DNA from 4 places in the Salinimonas sediminis genome. Region 2 is predicted to be linked to each of the others. Evidence: predicted binding sites of a transcription regulator. Region 2 holds the regulator's gene; each other region holds the start of a gene.
What was found. The regulator FliA, encoded in region 2, starts transcription of late flagellar genes. The targets are predictions, from matches to a motif close to CTAAAGNTNNNNNNNNNNNNGCCGATA.
Positions count from the first base shown of each region.

Region 1: a site for FliA is predicted at 1,203-1,229, ahead of D0Y50_RS05410 (flagellar protein MotY). Genes of this name have one in related genera too.
Region 3: a site for FliA is predicted at 1,342-1,368, ahead of D0Y50_RS03070 (HAMP domain-containing methyl-accepting chemotaxis protein). Genes of this name have one in related genera too.
Region 4: a site for FliA is predicted at 2,384-2,410, ahead of D0Y50_RS09260 (VC2046/SO_2500 family protein). Genes of this name have one in related genera too.

Region 1 is NZ_CP031769.1:1,198,622-1,202,981, forward strand. It holds gene rnt (ribonuclease T) at 418-1,062, opposite strand; gene D0Y50_RS05410 (flagellar protein MotY) at 1,263-2,135, shown strand; gene glpQ (glycerophosphodiester phosphodiesterase) at 2,200-3,237, opposite strand; gene gloA (lactoylglutathione lyase) at 3,251-3,631, opposite strand; gene D0Y50_RS05425 (SDR family oxidoreductase) at 3,998-4,360, opposite strand, start outside.
Region 2 is NZ_CP031769.1:1,057,388-1,061,747, forward strand. It holds gene flhA (flagellar biosynthesis protein FlhA) at 1-421, shown strand, start outside; gene flhF (flagellar biosynthesis protein FlhF) at 451-1,905, shown strand; gene D0Y50_RS04805 (MinD/ParA family ATP-binding protein) at 1,902-2,768, shown strand; gene D0Y50_RS04810 (RNA polymerase sigma factor FliA) at 2,765-3,493, shown strand; gene cheY (chemotaxis response regulator CheY) at 3,547-3,930, shown strand; gene D0Y50_RS04820 (protein phosphatase CheZ) at 3,967-4,360, shown strand, end outside.
Region 3 is NZ_CP031769.1:685,113-689,472, forward strand. It holds gene D0Y50_RS03070 (HAMP domain-containing methyl-accepting chemotaxis protein) at 1-1,159, opposite strand, end outside; gene D0Y50_RS03075 (symmetrical bis(5'-nucleosyl)-tetraphosphatase) at 1,934-2,746, opposite strand; gene apaG (Co2+/Mg2+ efflux protein ApaG) at 2,768-3,160, opposite strand; gene rsmA (16S rRNA (adenine(1518)-N(6)/adenine(1519)-N(6))-dimethyltransferase RsmA) at 3,135-3,965, opposite strand; gene pdxA (4-hydroxythreonine-4-phosphate dehydrogenase PdxA) at 3,962-4,360, opposite strand, start outside.
Region 4 is NZ_CP031769.1:2,072,148-2,076,507, forward strand. It holds gene D0Y50_RS09250 (META domain-containing protein) at 1-570, shown strand, start outside; gene D0Y50_RS09255 (response regulator) at 634-2,292, opposite strand; gene D0Y50_RS09260 (VC2046/SO_2500 family protein) at 2,437-2,946, shown strand; gene trhO (oxygen-dependent tRNA uridine(34) hydroxylase TrhO) at 3,038-4,033, shown strand; gene D0Y50_RS09270 (EF-hand domain-containing protein) at 4,093-4,335, shown strand.

The DNA.
Region 1 (4,360 bases), 140 kb from region 2:
TTTAACGCCTCTCTACCAGCGTATATGGCCTACTCAAGATTCAGCGTTTCCGCTGATAACGCAGACACCTATGTACTTATATCTACCTACTTATACCTACCTACTACAAAGGGCTATAAAAGGCTATACAAGGCTCTGGGAGCTTGTTTCACGCAGGTCCATAGCGACTGAACGCGCGTCTTCAGGTACAAAGCTTATAACCTACGGCTAAGTGGCAACAGTGTGTAGGCGGGCGGCGCGCTATTCAAAAAATAAAACAGTGGAAGGGGGAGGGTAAGGCTGAGCGGAACGCAAAGCTGGCTGTAAGCAGGCATGCGATCCCCGGCATTGCCTCACAGCATGCAGGCCAATGATGAATGTTAGCAGGCTGCCAATGCGCTAGCGAAGCCTGCTCTAAGGACTGTGCGCCAACACAGCCTATTCAGGCTTATCGGGCTGTGCTAAAGGCCACCCGCCAAGGGCTTTGTAGCGGTTAACCATAAAACAAAATAAGTCTGCGGTTCGGCTGGCATCATAAAGCGCGCTGTGGGCTTCGTTTTGGTCAAACGCAATACCCGCCGTCCGGCAGGCCTTAACCAACACCGTTTGGCCAAGCGCTAAGCCCGCTAGGCTGGTGGTATCAAACGATACAAATGGATGAAAGGGGGTACGCTTAATCCCGCTTCTTGCGATAGCTGCATTAACAAAGCTTTGGTCGAAAGTGGCGTTATGGGCCACAATTACTGAACGCTGACATCCTGCATTTTTCTGCGCTTTGCGAATGGTCTTACACAGTGCTTTCATCGCATCCGATTCTTCGATAGCGCCGCGCAAAGCGCAGTGAGGATCAATACCATTAAATTCCAGGGCAGCCGGCTCAAGGTTGGCGCCTTCAAACGGATTAACATGGGCGTGGAAGGTTTCATCAGGATACAGGTTACCAGCATCGTCCATTTGTACTGTCACCGCTGCAATTTCTAACAACGCGTCAGTACCCGCATTAAACCCCGCGGTTTCTACGTCAATGACTACCGGAAAGTAGCCGCGAAAGCGGGTGGACAAAGTAGGTTTTTGATCTGTCATAGGATCCGACATAGCTCCTGTTGGTGCTCAATAATGTATCGCGGCTGCGAATGAATAAAAATTATCTCAGTAATGAGCGGGTATATCCAGCTTTGCCCGGGTTAAGCAGCGTGTAAATACGGTAGTGGTGGAATTGTGTGCTAAACTTTTCTCTGATATGGACGATATCTAGACATACACAGTAGCATGGCGGAAATAGCATGAAATTCAGGCATACCCTGGTTATAGGGTTCAGTTTACTCTGCGCCCTGCCGGTGAGCGGGGCAATGCGGCAATACTCTGCATCGGTGGAAAGTTCTGACTGGGCGCTGGAAAGTGCCTCTCGTTTGCAGTGCGAACTAAGCCACCAGGTACCTGGGTATGGCGAAGCAAAATTTGTCAGTGTGGCATCAAAGCAGCTGAATATGGAATTTGACATGCAAATGTCTTTGTTACCAAAAAAATTCGCTATAGCGGCAGTGTATGCGGTGCCGCCGTCCTGGATGCCGGGTCAAGCCCCCCGCGAAATCGCGCAAATGCAGTTACGCAAGCAATATCATGGCGACTTACCAGAGGCCGCTGCCTGGACCATGCTAAGCGAACTGGAAAAGGGGTTCTGGCCAACTATTTATTATCAGGACTGGTATAACCGGCACGATAGTGTAGCCGTGGCCTTGAATGCCAGTAACTTCATGCCGCAGTACCAGGAATTTGTTAATTGTGTCTCTCAATTATTGCCATATAGCTTTGAAGATATCGCCTACACCGTGCTGTCTTATGAGAAAAACAGTACAGATTTAACCAAATACTCTGAACGTCGCTTACAGATGATTGGTGAATATTTAAAAGAAGACAGCAACCTTGAATTGGTGTTGTTGGATGGGTATACCGATAGCTATGGTGGGCGCTGGAATAACGAACAGCTATCGATTAAACGGGCTAACGAAATTAAAGGGTACCTGACTGCGCTAGGGGTAGCTGATGACCGCATTGAGGTTTCCGGGCACGGCGAAAAGCGCCATATTGCCCCCAATACAACCAGCGATACCCGGGCGCTTAACCGCCGCGTAGTGGTCAGGCTATCCAAAACCTAATGCGCACCGCAGTACTATTATAGCTCGCACTTGATGGCTAGACGCTCGTCTGGCCCTGGCACTATTAGCCCTCTGGGTTGGCGAGTAAGGCCTTAACCGGCGGCACCTGGTCGGTAAAAATACCATCTACCCGGGCTTCTTCCACCAAAAAGCGGATCAACGCAGGGGCCGTGACCCCCGCTGGCAACTCATCTGCGCGAAACGTATAAGGGTGGATGAGTAAGTTGTGCTTTTTGGCATTGGCTACCCACGGACTTAGCTGCCAGAGCACCCTTTCTGTACTGGTATCGGCAAGTTGAGGAATCCATGGACCTACGCCGTCGGCCACCTCCGCCACCGCTTCGAGACCCTCTTCGCTAAGCAGCCAGTCATAGTCAGTGTCGGATTCATGCCAACTGTTGTCGGCCACCAACTGAACCAACATACCCGTATATCCGAGTTCACGTCGAATTCGCTGAGTTTCTGTAAAATCAAAACACTGAATAACCAGCGGGATAGTTCCCTCAAGCAAATTAAGACGTTTCATTTCAGCCAATACAATGCGAGAGATATCGACGCCTTGGGCGCGGTGCCATGCTGGCGACTTGATTTCAGTGTAAAGACCAATCTGCTGGCGGGTTTGGCGGTTAAGCTGCGTGATTAACTCACTATGCTCTGCCAGGGTCGCTATACCAAACTGGGCCCGGTTACCTTGATAACGCTGAGGAAAAACCGCTTCCTGGCGGGCATTTTGTCGTTCGTGCACCCTAAGCTGACGTAATTCAGCCAGGGTAAAGTCGATAGCATAGTAGCGACCATCCTGGCGCGCTCTTTCCTTAAATAGCTGCTCGACATTGGTCACCGTTTCCAAATGGATATCATGCAGTACTACGGGAATGTTATCTTTGCTCAGTACGACGTCCTGCTCAATATAGTCAGGTTGCTGTGCATATGCCAGTGTGGTGGATTCCAGCGTATGTTCGGGTAAATAACCCGAGGCGCCGCGATGGGCAATGATCTCTACAGCATCGCTATAACTGCTAAATGCGATACCCAGTAGTGTTACAAGAGGAAGTACAAGTCGAAGGGCCAGCGAACGCGCTGATAAACCGGTGCCAAGCATGATAATAATCTCCTTAAGCCTGAATTAACTCAATAGCGTAACCGTCGGGGTCGCGCACAAATGCAATTACGGTTGACCCACCTTTTACCGGCCCGGGAGAACGATAAACATCGGCACCCAGCGTTTGTAACTTGGTGCAAAATGTATAAATATCCTCAACCGCAATGGCCACATGGCCATAGGCATTGCCCAATTCGTAATGCTCAACTCCCCAGTTGTAGGTCAATTCAAGTACAGCGTGGTCGGCTTCCGTACCATAGCCTACAAATGCCAGCGTATATTCATGGTCAATATTGTCAGACTGGCGAAGTAACGTCATGCCCATTTTGTTGATGTAAAAATCCAGCGATTGGGTAAGGTCAGTAACCCGCAACATCGTATGCAGCATTCGCATTTTGCTCTCCTGATAACGCCGTTACTGGCGAGATATATTGACTGTATATAATAATGATAACGAGACACTATCCAGAGTAAGCACGCCAGGGTAAATTAAATCCGGTGTGACACGAGGTTTTGCAATCATCGCCAACACATGGCCTACCATCACCCTGAAGCAACATCTCTAAGAAGTATCTTTAGCACCTCGTATCACTATAAGCGCTGACTATGAACAGATTGCGACAGGGGGCACGATAAATGAGTTTTACCATAGAGTCGCAAAGAGGGGAGGGCCGCCAAGGCGAAAACACGGCAAAGCCAGGGTTCAACAATACGGAACGCTGGCATACACAAAGTAGAAAAGCGGCTGTGTTAAACGTAATTAAAACCCCCACATACCGATGTTGTCAATTTTTAGCCGGCGTGGCTGCTGTAGTAAATATATCAGCATATCGGCCAAATCCTGGTTTTGAATCAGGCCGCTGTCCAGCGGTTCATCGGGAGTTTTTTGCGACTGAATCAACGCTGGGTTGAGTGAATGAACATGAATACCATATTCGCGAACCTCTTCTTGCAATGCTTTGCCCAGCCCCACCATGGCAAATTTCGACGCGCAGTACACGCCTGCGTTGGCATAGCCGTTTAAGGCGGCCTGCGAAGCGATATTCACGATAAAACCTTCACGCGAGTTTATCATGCCTGGGACCACCGCTTTGCTCATCAAAAACGCGCCTTTAACGTTGGT
Region 2 (4,360 bases):
TATTGTGCAGACCTTAAGCGAGTACGGAACGAAAAGCCAGGACCCGGATGTACTGGTCTCGGCGGTACGTATCTCACTTAAGCGGCTCATCTCGCAAGAGATATGTCAGGGGGGCCGGGAGATACCTGTCATAACCTTGGCGCCAGAGTTGGAACAAATGTTGCACCAGTCACTACAGGCAGGTGGGGAAGATGGCGCAGGCATCGAACCTGGGCTGGCAGACCGGATGCAAAAAACATTGCAGCAGGCATGTCAGCAACAGGAGCTTGCAGGCGAACCAGCAGTGTTATTAACCTCTGGGATGTTACGCCCCGTCCTTTCCCGCTTCTTTAAGTATTCGGTTGCCGGTCTTCATGTGTTGTCTTATCAGGAAGTACCGGATGACAAGCAGATAAAAATAGTCAGCTCGGTGGGTCAATAAACTGACGCCCACTGGGTAACGAGGTTGCGATGAAAATCAGACGTTTTTTTGGTAAAGACATGCGCGAAGCGCTAAATGCAGTAAAAGCAGAGCTTGGCAGCGATGCGGTGATCATGTCGAACCGTAAGGTATCCGATGGTATCGAGCTTGTCGCCGCGTATGACAAAGAGCCTGAGGCAAAATTGACGCCTAAGCCTAAAGCCGCCGCGCCGCGTGATGTAAACGGCAAAGCAATGCCCAGTTTAAGCGAAATCATTGGTGACGATGGCCCGGACAGTTTGCGCGCCCTGCTGGAAAAACAACAGCAAGCGCAAGCGAAGGCAGCAGAAGCTGCACGTCACCAGGCGCAGCCGGCTGCCGGCTATCAGCCGCCGCATGCAGGCGCCGCAAACCAAAGCCAAACCCGTGCGGCCCAACCGGCCCCAGCTCGGGCTGCGTATAATGCACCAGCCTATCAGGCTGCGGCGAGCGATTTCAGCTTTGATATTGATGAGCCAACGTTTAATGATTCGCCCACTCAGTTTACCGGCCAACCAGCAGCGGCTGCGCCAGCGCCACAAAGCGATCTTGATTCAATCAAAGAAGAACTGGCATCGCTGCGCAATGTGCTACAGTTTCAGGTAGCAGGATTAATGGAGTCGAAGCAGCGCCAGCACAATCCGGTACACAGCTATTTAATGAAATGTCTGTCAGGTATGGGACTAAGCCATTCTTTGGCCGAACAAATGGTGCATTACACGCCTAAGCAATATAACGAGCGCGAAGCCTGGGTGTACTTACTCAACCTTTTGGCTAATCGCATTAATGTAGCGGGCAATGATATTCTTCAGCAAACCGGCGCAGTGGCGCTGGTCGGACCAACCGGTACAGGAAAAACCACCACCTTGGCTAAACTGGCAGCGCGTTATGCCCAGAAATATGGCGCCGACCAGGTGGCGATGATTACCATTGATACCTACCGTATTGCGGCTTACGAGCAATTAGCAACCTACGGTAAAATCATTGGCTGTACCGTGCGTAAAGCGCAATCTACTGAAGAATTGGCAGAACTGTTATTCCAGTTACGGCATAAACGTATGGTATTAATTGATACTGCGGGCTTTAGTCAGCGTGATAGCCGACTGATAAAACAGTTATCTCAGTTTGATCGTGGTCAGATGCAACCGGTGAGAAAGTACTTGGTTACTCAGGCTAATACCCAATATCCGGCATTACAGCGTATCATCAGTGCATACGATGCAGTTAAACTGGATGGATGTATCTTTACCAAACTGGATGAGTGTTACAGTCTGGGTGAAGTATTAAGCGTGGCAATAGAACATGGCCTGCCGGTCAGCTATGTCACCGATGGCCAGCAAGTGCCTGAAGATATTAAAGTAGCTGACGCTAAATCTTTAGTATCCGTAGCGGCAAAGCTTTATAAAAAGTATGGTTTGAATCATACTACTGATAGTAACCTTGTTAAATCAGCACAGGCAGTATGATTGAAGATCAAGCGAGTAGCTTACGAAAGATGAATCAGTCACGATTAATCAAAGTTATCGCCGTAACAGGCGGTAAAGGTGGTGTAGGGAAGACCAACATTACGCTAAATACGGCCATTTCGATGGCTAAACAGGGCAAGCGGGTAATGGTACTTGACGCTGACCTGGGTTTGGCGAATGTCGATGTAATGCTTGGACTGCGTGTAGAACGTAATCTTTCGCATGTGTTGTCGGGTGAATGTACGTTAGATGAAGTACTGGTTACCGGGCCACATGGCATTAAAATCGCCCCTGCTACCTCTGGCACTCAGTCAATGACTGAGCTGACCCCAACCGAACATGCCGGGCTTATCCGCGCCTTCAGCGAGCTGCGTTCGCAGGTCGATGTACTGATAGTGGATACTGCTGCCGGGATCTCCGACATGGTGCTGAGCTTTTCCAAAGCGGCCCAGGATATCATGGTGGTGGTGTGCGATGAGCCTACATCATTGACCGATGCCTATGCACTGATCAAAATTCTTAACCGTGAACACGGGGTGTTCCGCTTCAAAATTGTGGCTAACATGGTTCGCGATACCCGCGAAGGTCATGAGTTATTCAGTAAATTATCTAAAGTCACGGGGCGGTTTTTAGATGTTGCCTTAGAGTTAGTAGCAACGGTGCCGTTTGATGAAAATATCCGTCGGGCAGTCCGTAAGCAAACCTCTATTGTCGATGCATATCCAGGCTCACCGGCCGCTGTGGCTATTTCACAACTGGCCACTAAAGCAATGCATTGGCCGGTACCCAGCCAGCCAGGTGGCCATCTGGAATTTTTCATTGAACAGCTGGTGTCACATAAAACCACAGGAACGCAACGTTGAATAGCAAAGCGGCTGCCTACCGACAGCAAAATGACAAAGCACAGTTGGTAGAGCGACACGCGTCCCTGGTTAAGCGGATAGCCCATCACTTAATGGCCCGCTTACCAGCGAGCGTATTGGTGGACGATCTTATACAGGCAGGCATGATTGGCCTGTTGGAAGCGGCCAAAAATTTCGATGGCTCGAAAGGAGCCAGTTTCGAAACGTTTGCGGGTATTCGTATCCGTGGTGCCATGCTCGACGAAATACGTAAAGGCGACTGGACACCCCGGTCGGTGCACAAAAACAGCCGGGCGATCACTGAAGCCATTGCTCAGGTTGAAAAAGATACAGGACGTGACGCGCGCGATGTGCAGATAGCTGCTAAGCTCAATGTCAGTCTTGATGATTACCACCAAATGCTCAACGAAGTGAACGCAGGCAAACTGGTGGGTATAGAAGATCTCGGTGTGTCAGAAGATGTGATTACCACCGAAGGTAATCAGGGTAATGATTCGCCACTGGAAGATTTAATGCAGGGCGCGTTTCAAAAAGCGTTAGCCCATGCAATCACGACCTTACCGGAGCGCGAAGCCATTGTTCTTTCACTGTATTACGATGAAGAACTTAACCTGCGGGAAATTGGCGAAGTATTGGATGTCAGTGAATCAAGGGTCAGTCAGATTCATAGTCAGGCGATGTTGAAATTAAAAGCTAAAATGCAGACCTGGCGTGCCGATAGTTAATACAACAATATCAATAGTAAAACATAATAATTTAATCCCCGGTGGAGGCCATTTTGGATAAAAATATGAAAATTCTCGTGGTAGATGACTTTTCTACTATGAGACGAATCATAAAGAACCTGTTGAAGGACTTGGGGTTTTCCAACATCCAGGAAGCTGATGATGGCAGCACGGCATTACCCATGTTGCAACAAGGCGATTTCGACTTTGTAGTAACAGATTGGAATATGCCGGGCATGCAGGGCATCGATTTGTTGCGGGCGATTCGAGCAGACGACAAACTTAAGCACCTGCCAGTGCTGATGGTAACTGCAGAAGCGAAAAAAGAACAAATTGTTGCTGCAGCTCAAGCTGGTGTTAACGGCTACGTGGTAAAACCTTTCACGGCTGCTACGCTAAAAGAAAAACTAGATAAAATCTTTGAACGTTTAGGTTAATCCAGACGATCTTACGGGATTTAAGAGGAATACTGGATGTCGACGAATGTCAATGTTCCTATCTCACTTGAAGAAGCACGTCAGTTGGTTGTTCATCTTGAACAGGGCGAAAACGCGGAAGCACGTGAATTGTTGGAAGCCATTTCAACAAAAGAGTCAATTGAGTTATTTGCCGAAGTGGGCAAACTAACCCGACAATTACATGATGCGTTAAATAATTTTCAGCTCGATGAACGCATTGCCGGCCTGGCCAACGATGATATACCGGATGCGCAAACCCGGTTGACCTACGTTATCGAAGAAACCGAAAAAGCCGCTAACACTACGATGGATGCAGTGGAAGCGAGCATGCCTATTGCTGAGGCTTTGACCCAGCGTATAGACACCATTATGCCAGAATGGAAAAAGCTGATGACCCGCCAGATAGAGT
Region 3 (4,360 bases), 370 kb from region 2:
GATTACAGTTACGGGCCAACAAACCAAATTCGTCTTGTGCGCTGTCATCCAGGCGATGGGTCAGGTCGCCCGAAGAGGCTACCTTCAATAACTCGTTAACCCGATTCAGCGGACGGGTAATTGCCAGCACGGTGAAATAACCAATTGCGGCTGCAATCAACAGTGAAATAACAACCACGATAATAACCACCATATTACCGCTGGCGACCTTATCCGATACTTGTTCATCAATTTGTTTAGCGCGTAAATTGGTAAGGTCTAGCAGGCGTTCCAGTTCAACCACGGCCTCTGAAATGTTGGCATCTGACTTATTCAGCGCCTGCTCAGCAGCATTACGAAACTCCAGCCGATCAACATGCAATTGCAGAACGCCGTCTTTCGCGGTGATTGCATTAAGTGCCCCACTAACCAGATCATTAATTTCGTCCAGGGTACCCGAGACATCCTGGCCATCAGCGGCACTGACCATGGCAGACAACTGTTCCGCTACGTTGTTGACGACCAACGTCACCTCATTCCCTAAGGTTTGGGCCCGTACCAGCGTTTCAGTTTTAACATATTCGGTCGACACGGTAAGTAATGACAATAACGTGGTCTCTAGCTCGCTGCCTTCTTTAGCCGCCTGCTGTAAGGCGGGTGTAGATTTCACCGCACTTAAGTCAGAGAAGTCGAGTAAATAGGTGGAGGCATCGTCCGCGTTGTCTTCGGCGTCACCTAACCGGTCTTCAATAGTGTTTCGCATATTCATGTACTGCTGATGATTACGGTACATATTTTCGACGTTCGCCACGTATGTATCGTAGCTGGCCTTAACCTTGGATAACGACTGTTCCAGTTCAGCGTCGTTAGTCACAATTTGGCTCAAACGGGTATAAGTTTGCTCGAAGGTTTGCTTGTTCTGCTCAAAGGCAGCTTGTTTTTCGTTCAAACCGTTAAGATCTTCTTCGATATAGGCTTCAAAGGTAAGCCTGCCCATATTTAAAAAGGTGGCCTTTAAACGGTTGCTCCCCGCCAGAGTTGGGATAGCTACCTGATTAACTTCTTCGGTAGCAGAGCCGACGGAGTTAAGGTTATAAAGGGAGGAAATACTGATTACTACCAATAATAAGCTAATGGTGAGAAAGCCACCGATTATGCGCTTAGCAACCGTAATTTTCATCGAAACTCCTGATGCGGTAATTTTTATTAGAGTCGGTGTCAGCGAACACTCAATTCTGACAAAATTTTTTAATTATTTTCATTTTAATCAATCGGGTATTCCCAGACTGACCAACCGACCTTCACTGGCCTGTGTTTTGTATCGACGCTTTGAGCATATACTTTACCGTAATTTATACCCAACATCAGGCGTATCATTTTATTCTTAAGTATAATATTAGTAGGGTGCGTAAGCTTGGGAATACTTATTGTACAGGGCGGGACAAGGTGGAACAGAGCACAGCCCTATCCTGTGCGGCGCATTATCTACGCCTTCACTCGCTCCCCTTGTGGTTGATAAGCCAGGTAGCGTAGCGGGCAGGCAACCCAACTAAGCCAAAGTTAATCATCCACGTATGGGTTCAGTTACCCGCAACAGGTAAAGCTTAGTACTTCAAAAAAAATGAGCAACCGGGGGATACCAACAAACGGGCAGACGGCAGAGGTGGCAAAAAACTCTCTACTAATTCGCATCGCCATAATGTGCCCCCGGGGTTGTCTACGGGGTGGCTGTTTACTGAGTTAATGAAGCATGCGAAGGCCGCCGTAATCGGGCGCTCACTGTGGCAACGCGCCAAGTGATATGGCAGAACGCTAATGCGCAAAGCCAGGACTTCGCCGCGGGCCGATAAAGCGCTGACTTTTTACTTACAAGCGGTGAACCATCGCCGCGCACGGTGTTGCGATAGCGGGGGATAGGCAGTGATCATCCTGCTAGTATAGAAAGCGCACCAGTTTAAGCTGATACGCAGATCAATTCCTGAGTCTCAAGCCGATAGGCTGTCATGGTGTTACCCCATACATAACCGGTATCTAGCCCAATAAACTGATCCCCGGTGATATGGCCGTTTAACGCAGCCCAGTGGCCAAACACTATCTTTTGCTCAGCAGGTAATTGTTGCGCGGGATGTTCAAACCAGGGTAGCAATTGCGCATCAGATGCTGGGGGTGTTCCTTTTTCATCCAGATCCAACGCCAATGTTTTGCTCACAAAGCGCATTCGGGTACATGCGTTAACAATAAAGCGCAGACGTTCAATGCCAGCTAAATCATAATGCCAAATTTGCGGGGCGTCGCCATACATTTTAGTGAGCAAAGTGGTGGGGTCTTGTTGCAAGGTGCGACTAACTTCATCGCTATAAGCTAGCAATTGTTCACAGCTCCAGCCGGGATACAAACCCGCGTGGACCATTACATGCTGATCATCTATAGCCAGGGCTAAAGGAAACTGCCGTAACCATGCGCAGAATTCCGCTAACCTGTCGCTCTGTAGCAGGTTTTGAATGCGATCTTTTTTGTTCGGTTTCTTTATTTTCTCACTGACAGCAAGCAAATGCAGGTCATGGTTACCCAGTACCGCATGGAAGCTGTCACCCAAACCTTTTAAAAAGGTTACTGTGGCGAGTGAATCTTCACCGCGAGCAACTAAATCGCCCACCGTGTAAAGTGTATCTCGCTTATCGTCAAAATCGCATTTTTCCAGCAGACGCATTAATCCGCTGTAGCAACCCTGAATATCACCGATTACCAATGTTTGTGATTGAGTCATGGGACCGCTTGCATCGTGTTATTAATTAATACTATTGGGTACTGCTAAGCGAAACACTTCGATCGGAATGCGCAACATTTCACCGTCTTCGCATTCCATTTCATAGTATCCTTCCATGGTTCCTACGGGCGTATCGATAATAGCGCCGCTGGTATACTGAAAATCATCGCCCGGGGCCAGAGTAGGCTGTTTACCTACCACGCCGGCACCTTCTACCTCGGAGCGTTTACCGCCGCCATCGGTAATCAGCCAGTAACGGTTAATCAGCTGCACTTTTACATCGCTATGATTGGTAATTGTGATTTGATAGGCAAAGGCGAACTGTCCTTTTTTTGCGGCAGGATGTTCCGCCAGGTGGCGGGTTTTCACCTCTACTTTAACTATGGCATCATGTCCCACAGCGCGGGTCTCCATGTTGCACAACGTAGTTGGCAATACTGGCAAAATCCTGTAATGACAAAGTTTCAGCCCGGGCGCCAGGGTTTAGCCCCAAGGTTTCAAATGCACTTACTTCGATGCAGTCTTTCAGGCTATTGCGAATAGTCTTACGGCGTTGATTGAACGCTTGGGCACAGACCCGTTCTAGCGTATGTACCGAATCCACTTCCACGGGCGGTGTGGCATGGGGAATTAACCTAACCACTGCTGAGTCGACCTTCGGTGGCGGCTTAAATGCCCCCGGGGGCACGCTTAAGACCGGCATCACGGTACAATAATATTGTGCCATCACTGATAAACGCCCATAGTTTTTTGTACCTGGGCCGGCTGCTAACCGTGTAACCACTTCTTTTTGCAACATAAAGTGCATGTCACTAATGCTGTGGGCATAGTCAAACAAATGAAACATTAACGGTGTGGAAATGTTATACGGCAAGTTACCAAATACCCGCAGTGGTTTGTCAGGATCGGGCAGATTGTCTTTCACCGTAGTGAAGTCCAAGGTCAGCGCGTCTTGTTCAATAATATTCAGCTTATCGCCATGAAAGGGGTGCTGGCGTAACCGCTTGGCCAAATCGCGATCTAGCTCTACTACGGTTAGCGCTTCAACCCGTTCACAGACCGGATCGGTTAGGGCGCCCAGGCCGGGGCCAATTTCCACCAGGTTTTCACCGGTTTGTGGATTAATTGCATTAACAATTTGTTCAATCACATAATCATCATGCAGGAAGTTCTGACCAAACCGCTTTCGCGCGGTATGACCTAAATGGGTTTTACTCATAACTGACTGTTCGCAAGTTCTATGGCTTTGCTAAGCGCTTTATGAAAGCTACCTGCGTCAGCCTGGCCACTACCGGCCAGATCTGCTGCAGTGCCATGATCTACCGAGGTGCGTATAAACGGTAAACCCAGGGTAATATTCACAGCAGCGCCAAAGCCTTTATATTTAAGTACAGGAAGGCCCTGGTCGTGATACATCGCCAGTACCACGTCGGCATCTTCCAGGTATTTCGGCTGAAATATGGTATCTGCCGGTAACGGACCGGTGAGTTTAATACCTTCAGCACGTAGCCCTTCCAGGGCAGGAATAATAGTGTCTATCTCTTCTTTACCGATATGGCCATTCTCGCCTGCATGCGGATTTAAACCACAGACATAAATATGGGGTGTTGCCAG
Region 4 (4,360 bases), 1.0 Mb from region 2:
ACCGGCAGCTGGCGGGTGCAGCACATAAACCAACAACCGGTGGCAGACTATGCGCCGGTAACGCTGAATCTTTCGGGTACCGGACAGGTATCGGGCAGTACCGGTTGCAACCAGTTTAGTGGCGCGGGTAATCTGAATGATGGAATGGCCACCGTGGGTAAATTGAGCATTACGCGAAAAAATTGTCTTAGTGCACTGGCTACTCAAGAGCAACAGTTTCTTTTGGCATTAGAACATGCATATAGCTATTATCAGCCGGATGCGTCGAGCCTGGTGTTAGCAGACCGTGAACAACAGCCTGTATTGCGCCTGACCGGCAGCAATGCCATGCCGGAACAGCCTGCAACAGACTTGACCCGCTATTTTTGCCAGGGGGCCGGCATAGTCACGGTGCGGAATGTCGGGCCGCAGGTTATTGAAATACAGGTGGGTGAGAAGCAGACGCTCCTGTCGCAAACCCGAAGCGCATCGGGTAGCAAATATGTCGGAAAGGACGTGGTGTTCTTTAGCAAAGCGAAGGAAGCTTTACTGCAGATCGAAGGCGCCAACCATGGCTGTCAGAAGCAGTAAAACGCTGGAGCCAGCTTCGTCAATGGAGCGGTTAGCGCTACGGTATTGGTTATTTGCTGATGATTAACGTCGCTTTACAATAGGTTCAATCATCAGTTCGTTAATCTCCTCACGCAGTGCAGCATACTTTTCCTGATGCTGCGGCTTAAGTGGAACATCATCAATAAGCCGGCACAATCTTTTACATTCCACACTGAGTTCACGGGGCGGATTTTTGTGCGGCGCTGCCAGCTTTAAAATGCATTGCATCAGGTTCAGGGCCACCCCGGTGTTAACTGGTGCGTAGTCCTGGGCCTGCGTAAATGCCATCCGGGCCTCAGCAAACTTATTTTGCTGATAAAGGCTGATACCCTGACGATTAAACTGTAAATATGCAGACTGTTTGTCGGTGGCTTTTGCTGAGGCAAGTTCCACGGCATGACTGGTATTGGGATCCAGGCTGTCGCGGTGTAACGATAGTAGTTCGGCTAAGGGTTGCGCGTCTTCATATTCACCCAACTCTAACATAACCTTGAGTGAGTCAGGTGCATAATACAGTGGATAGCTTTCATAACCTGCATCTATAGACTGCTGTGACTGGAACAGCGCACGTTTGGCATCGAGCTTTTTTCCATCCAGGGTGGCAATCCGTGCCAGAACCACCTGTTCATAGATATCGTAATTAAAGTCTCCCGACATTCGAGCGACCGCTTCATCGAAACGACCACGCTGCAATTGTAATAATGCGTCTTGCTGATACCTGTTACGAGTACGTTTATCTTCGGTATATTCCGCCACATCGAGCATACTGCGTATATAACCGCACCAATGAGCGATATTCTGATGTACCGTGCGCTTCGATAAATCCCAGATAGCCAGACAGGCCTGACTGGCCAGCATATAATCTTTATTCAGCCGGGCGATATCGCACGCGCTGTAATAACGCGGCAACGAATAGGGCGATAGTTTGATGGCCTGGTTGATGGCCGCTATCGCTGCTTCACCATCATTAATAGCCTGGCGGGCATGCGCAATAATGTCATAGGCTTCCGCGCTGAACCGGTTTTTCATTAAAATCTGGTCGCATAACGCTATCGCAGTTTCGGCTTTACCTAATTGCAGGTAGGTGCGGGCTAAAGCGGTTTTTACCCACTGCGCATTTTGCCCCTGCTCGTAGGGTTTAATGACCTCCAGAGCTTGTTGATACTGGGCTTCCTGCCAGTACAGTTCAACCAGTAACTGTTCGGCGGAATGTTGGTAATTGGTATTTGCCTGAATAATGCTATGGCACGCGTCAATGGCAATCTGCGGTTGTTCAGCATTGATGGCACTGTAAATTGGCAATAACGCCTGACGTTTTTGCCACGCCCGGTTTAGCCGGTTTTTTAGCTGCACCTGGGAAAATGGCTTTATTAGGTAATCATCAGGCCGGCGTTCTACCGAACCGAGCACAACAGGCCGGGCACTGTCGGCGCTTATCAGCATAAAAATACTGCTGGGTTTGATTAATTGCCTGATACGCAATTCTTCAACCAGCTCAAATCCATTTTTGCGTTCGGCCCCTAGGTGGAGATCAGCAATAATAATATCAAATTTTTGTTTAGCGCATAGCGCCAGCGCCTGTTCGGCAGACGATTTGGTCACTACGTCGGTGCAGCCCATAGAATTAAGCAGCCCGCGCAATAACAAAAGAAACGGGCGCTGATCTTCAATAATCAGCACACGTTTGTCGGCATAATTCATCGGGTATCGCCGTGATGTCGGTAACAAAGAAACAATTGATACTTAAGTATAACCAACACAACGAAAAAATACCTTTTGCAGGACGTATATATTAAAGAACCCTGCGTATGAACCGATATAAGCATTATCAGTTAAGGAGATAATGTGACGCAGTTTACCTCACCAACCGCTACCCCGCAGCCAGCGCAAATACAACCTGCCAACCATGAATGGCAGGGAAGTCTTGGGCGCGCCACGGGTGAGGGGGCATTGTTTTCGTTATATCTGGCGATCCAAATGCAGCCAGGTGCGCCAGCCGCCCGCTTTGAAACCATGCCTGCGCCTACATTTGATGAAACCGCCTTTCTTACCAGCCTTAACCATTATCGCCGCGCACCTACTTCGGCCCAGCCTGCTTCGTTATCGACCGTAGGCGTTTATAGTCAGCTCACGCAGACCCAGGATATGGCGAACCTTAGCCTGTGGCGGGCCATGCATCCCGATCCGCTGGCCATAGCAGATAATCCGACCCGCCTGGAGCCGCAGGTTGTCGCCAATTGCAGCCTGGCTACCCAGCTTAAACTGCGTGAAAACCATCGCGATGCAGCGTGGCAGTGTGATGAAACTCAGCTTGATGACATTATCACTGGCTCGGCGAGCTTGTTAAGCGCGTAAGCCGCAGTTTGTGCCGGCAGCGCATTTTTGCTATATTGCGCGCGCATTTTGCACTGGTTTTACGTTCCAATAAGCAAAGGTAAGATTACCCATGTCCAACTATATTGTTTGCGCAATGTATAAATTTGTTGCGCTTGAAGATTTTGAAAAATTGCGTGAGCCGCTCCAGCAGGCGATGGAGCAGTACGCCATTAAAGGCACCCTGTTACTGGCAAGCGAAGGTATCAATGGTACGGTGTCAGGCACCCGTGAGGCAGTTAATAACCTGATGGCATGGCTAAATCGCGATCCCCGTATTAACCCCATTTCCTATAAAGAATCTGTCCATGAGGAACAGCCTTTTTATCGTACCAAGGTCAAACTCAAAAAAGAGATTGTGACAATGGGAGTTGAAGGCATTGATCCACGTCAGACCGTGGGTACCTATGTCAAACCCAAAGATTGGAATGCCCTGATTAGCGACCCCGAAGTTATGGTCGTGGATACCCGCAACGATTACGAAATTGAGATAGGCTCGTTTAAACACGCCGTTGACCCCAAGACGAAAACATTTCGGGAATTTCCTGAATATGTTAAGCAGAATCTTGACCCGCAAAAACACAAAAAAGTAGCGATGTTTTGTACCGGCGGCATTCGGTGCGAGAAATCGACTGCTTATTTGAAAGAACAGGGCTTTGATGAGGTATATCACCTGGAAGGCGGAATTTTACAATATTTGGAAGATGTGCCCCAGGAAGAATCGCTGTGGGAAGGGGACTGTTTTGTGTTTGATAATCGAGTAGCGGTGGGCCACGACTTACAGAAAAGCCAGTATGACGCATGCTATGCGTGCCGCTTACCAATAACCGCACAAGATAAGCAAAGCGATAAATACGAGCCGGGCGTCAGTTGTCCCCATTGTTATGGAACCCATTCTGACGAACAACTTGCGCGTTTTAGAGAACGTGAAAAACAGGTTCAGCTGGCCCATCAGCGCAACGAAGAACATGTGGGCAGCGACGCCCGTATGGCCATGGAAAAACGGCGATTGGACAAAGCGCAGGCACAGCGCGAGAGAGCCCTGGCTGCGAAGCAAAATCAGGCGTAGACAGCGCCTGGTCAGGGCGTTACACTTTGGTATAACAAGTTAGTAAATAGGGAAAATCAGTGAACCCCCAACTTTCAGAAGAAAAAGTAGCTGAGATTAAAAGCGACTTTAGTTTTTTCGACCGTGATGGTAACGGTCAAATCGATCTGCCGGAGTTTATTGAACTTCTTACTGTGTTGTCGCCTAAAACAAAGGCTAGCCACGTGGAAGAAGGCTTTAAGCTTATCGACCACAATAATGATGGTTATATCGACTTTGAAGAATTTCTGGCCTGGTGGCAAGAAGGCTGGTGGGAATACTAATTCTCGCCAATAAAGTAATCAACGC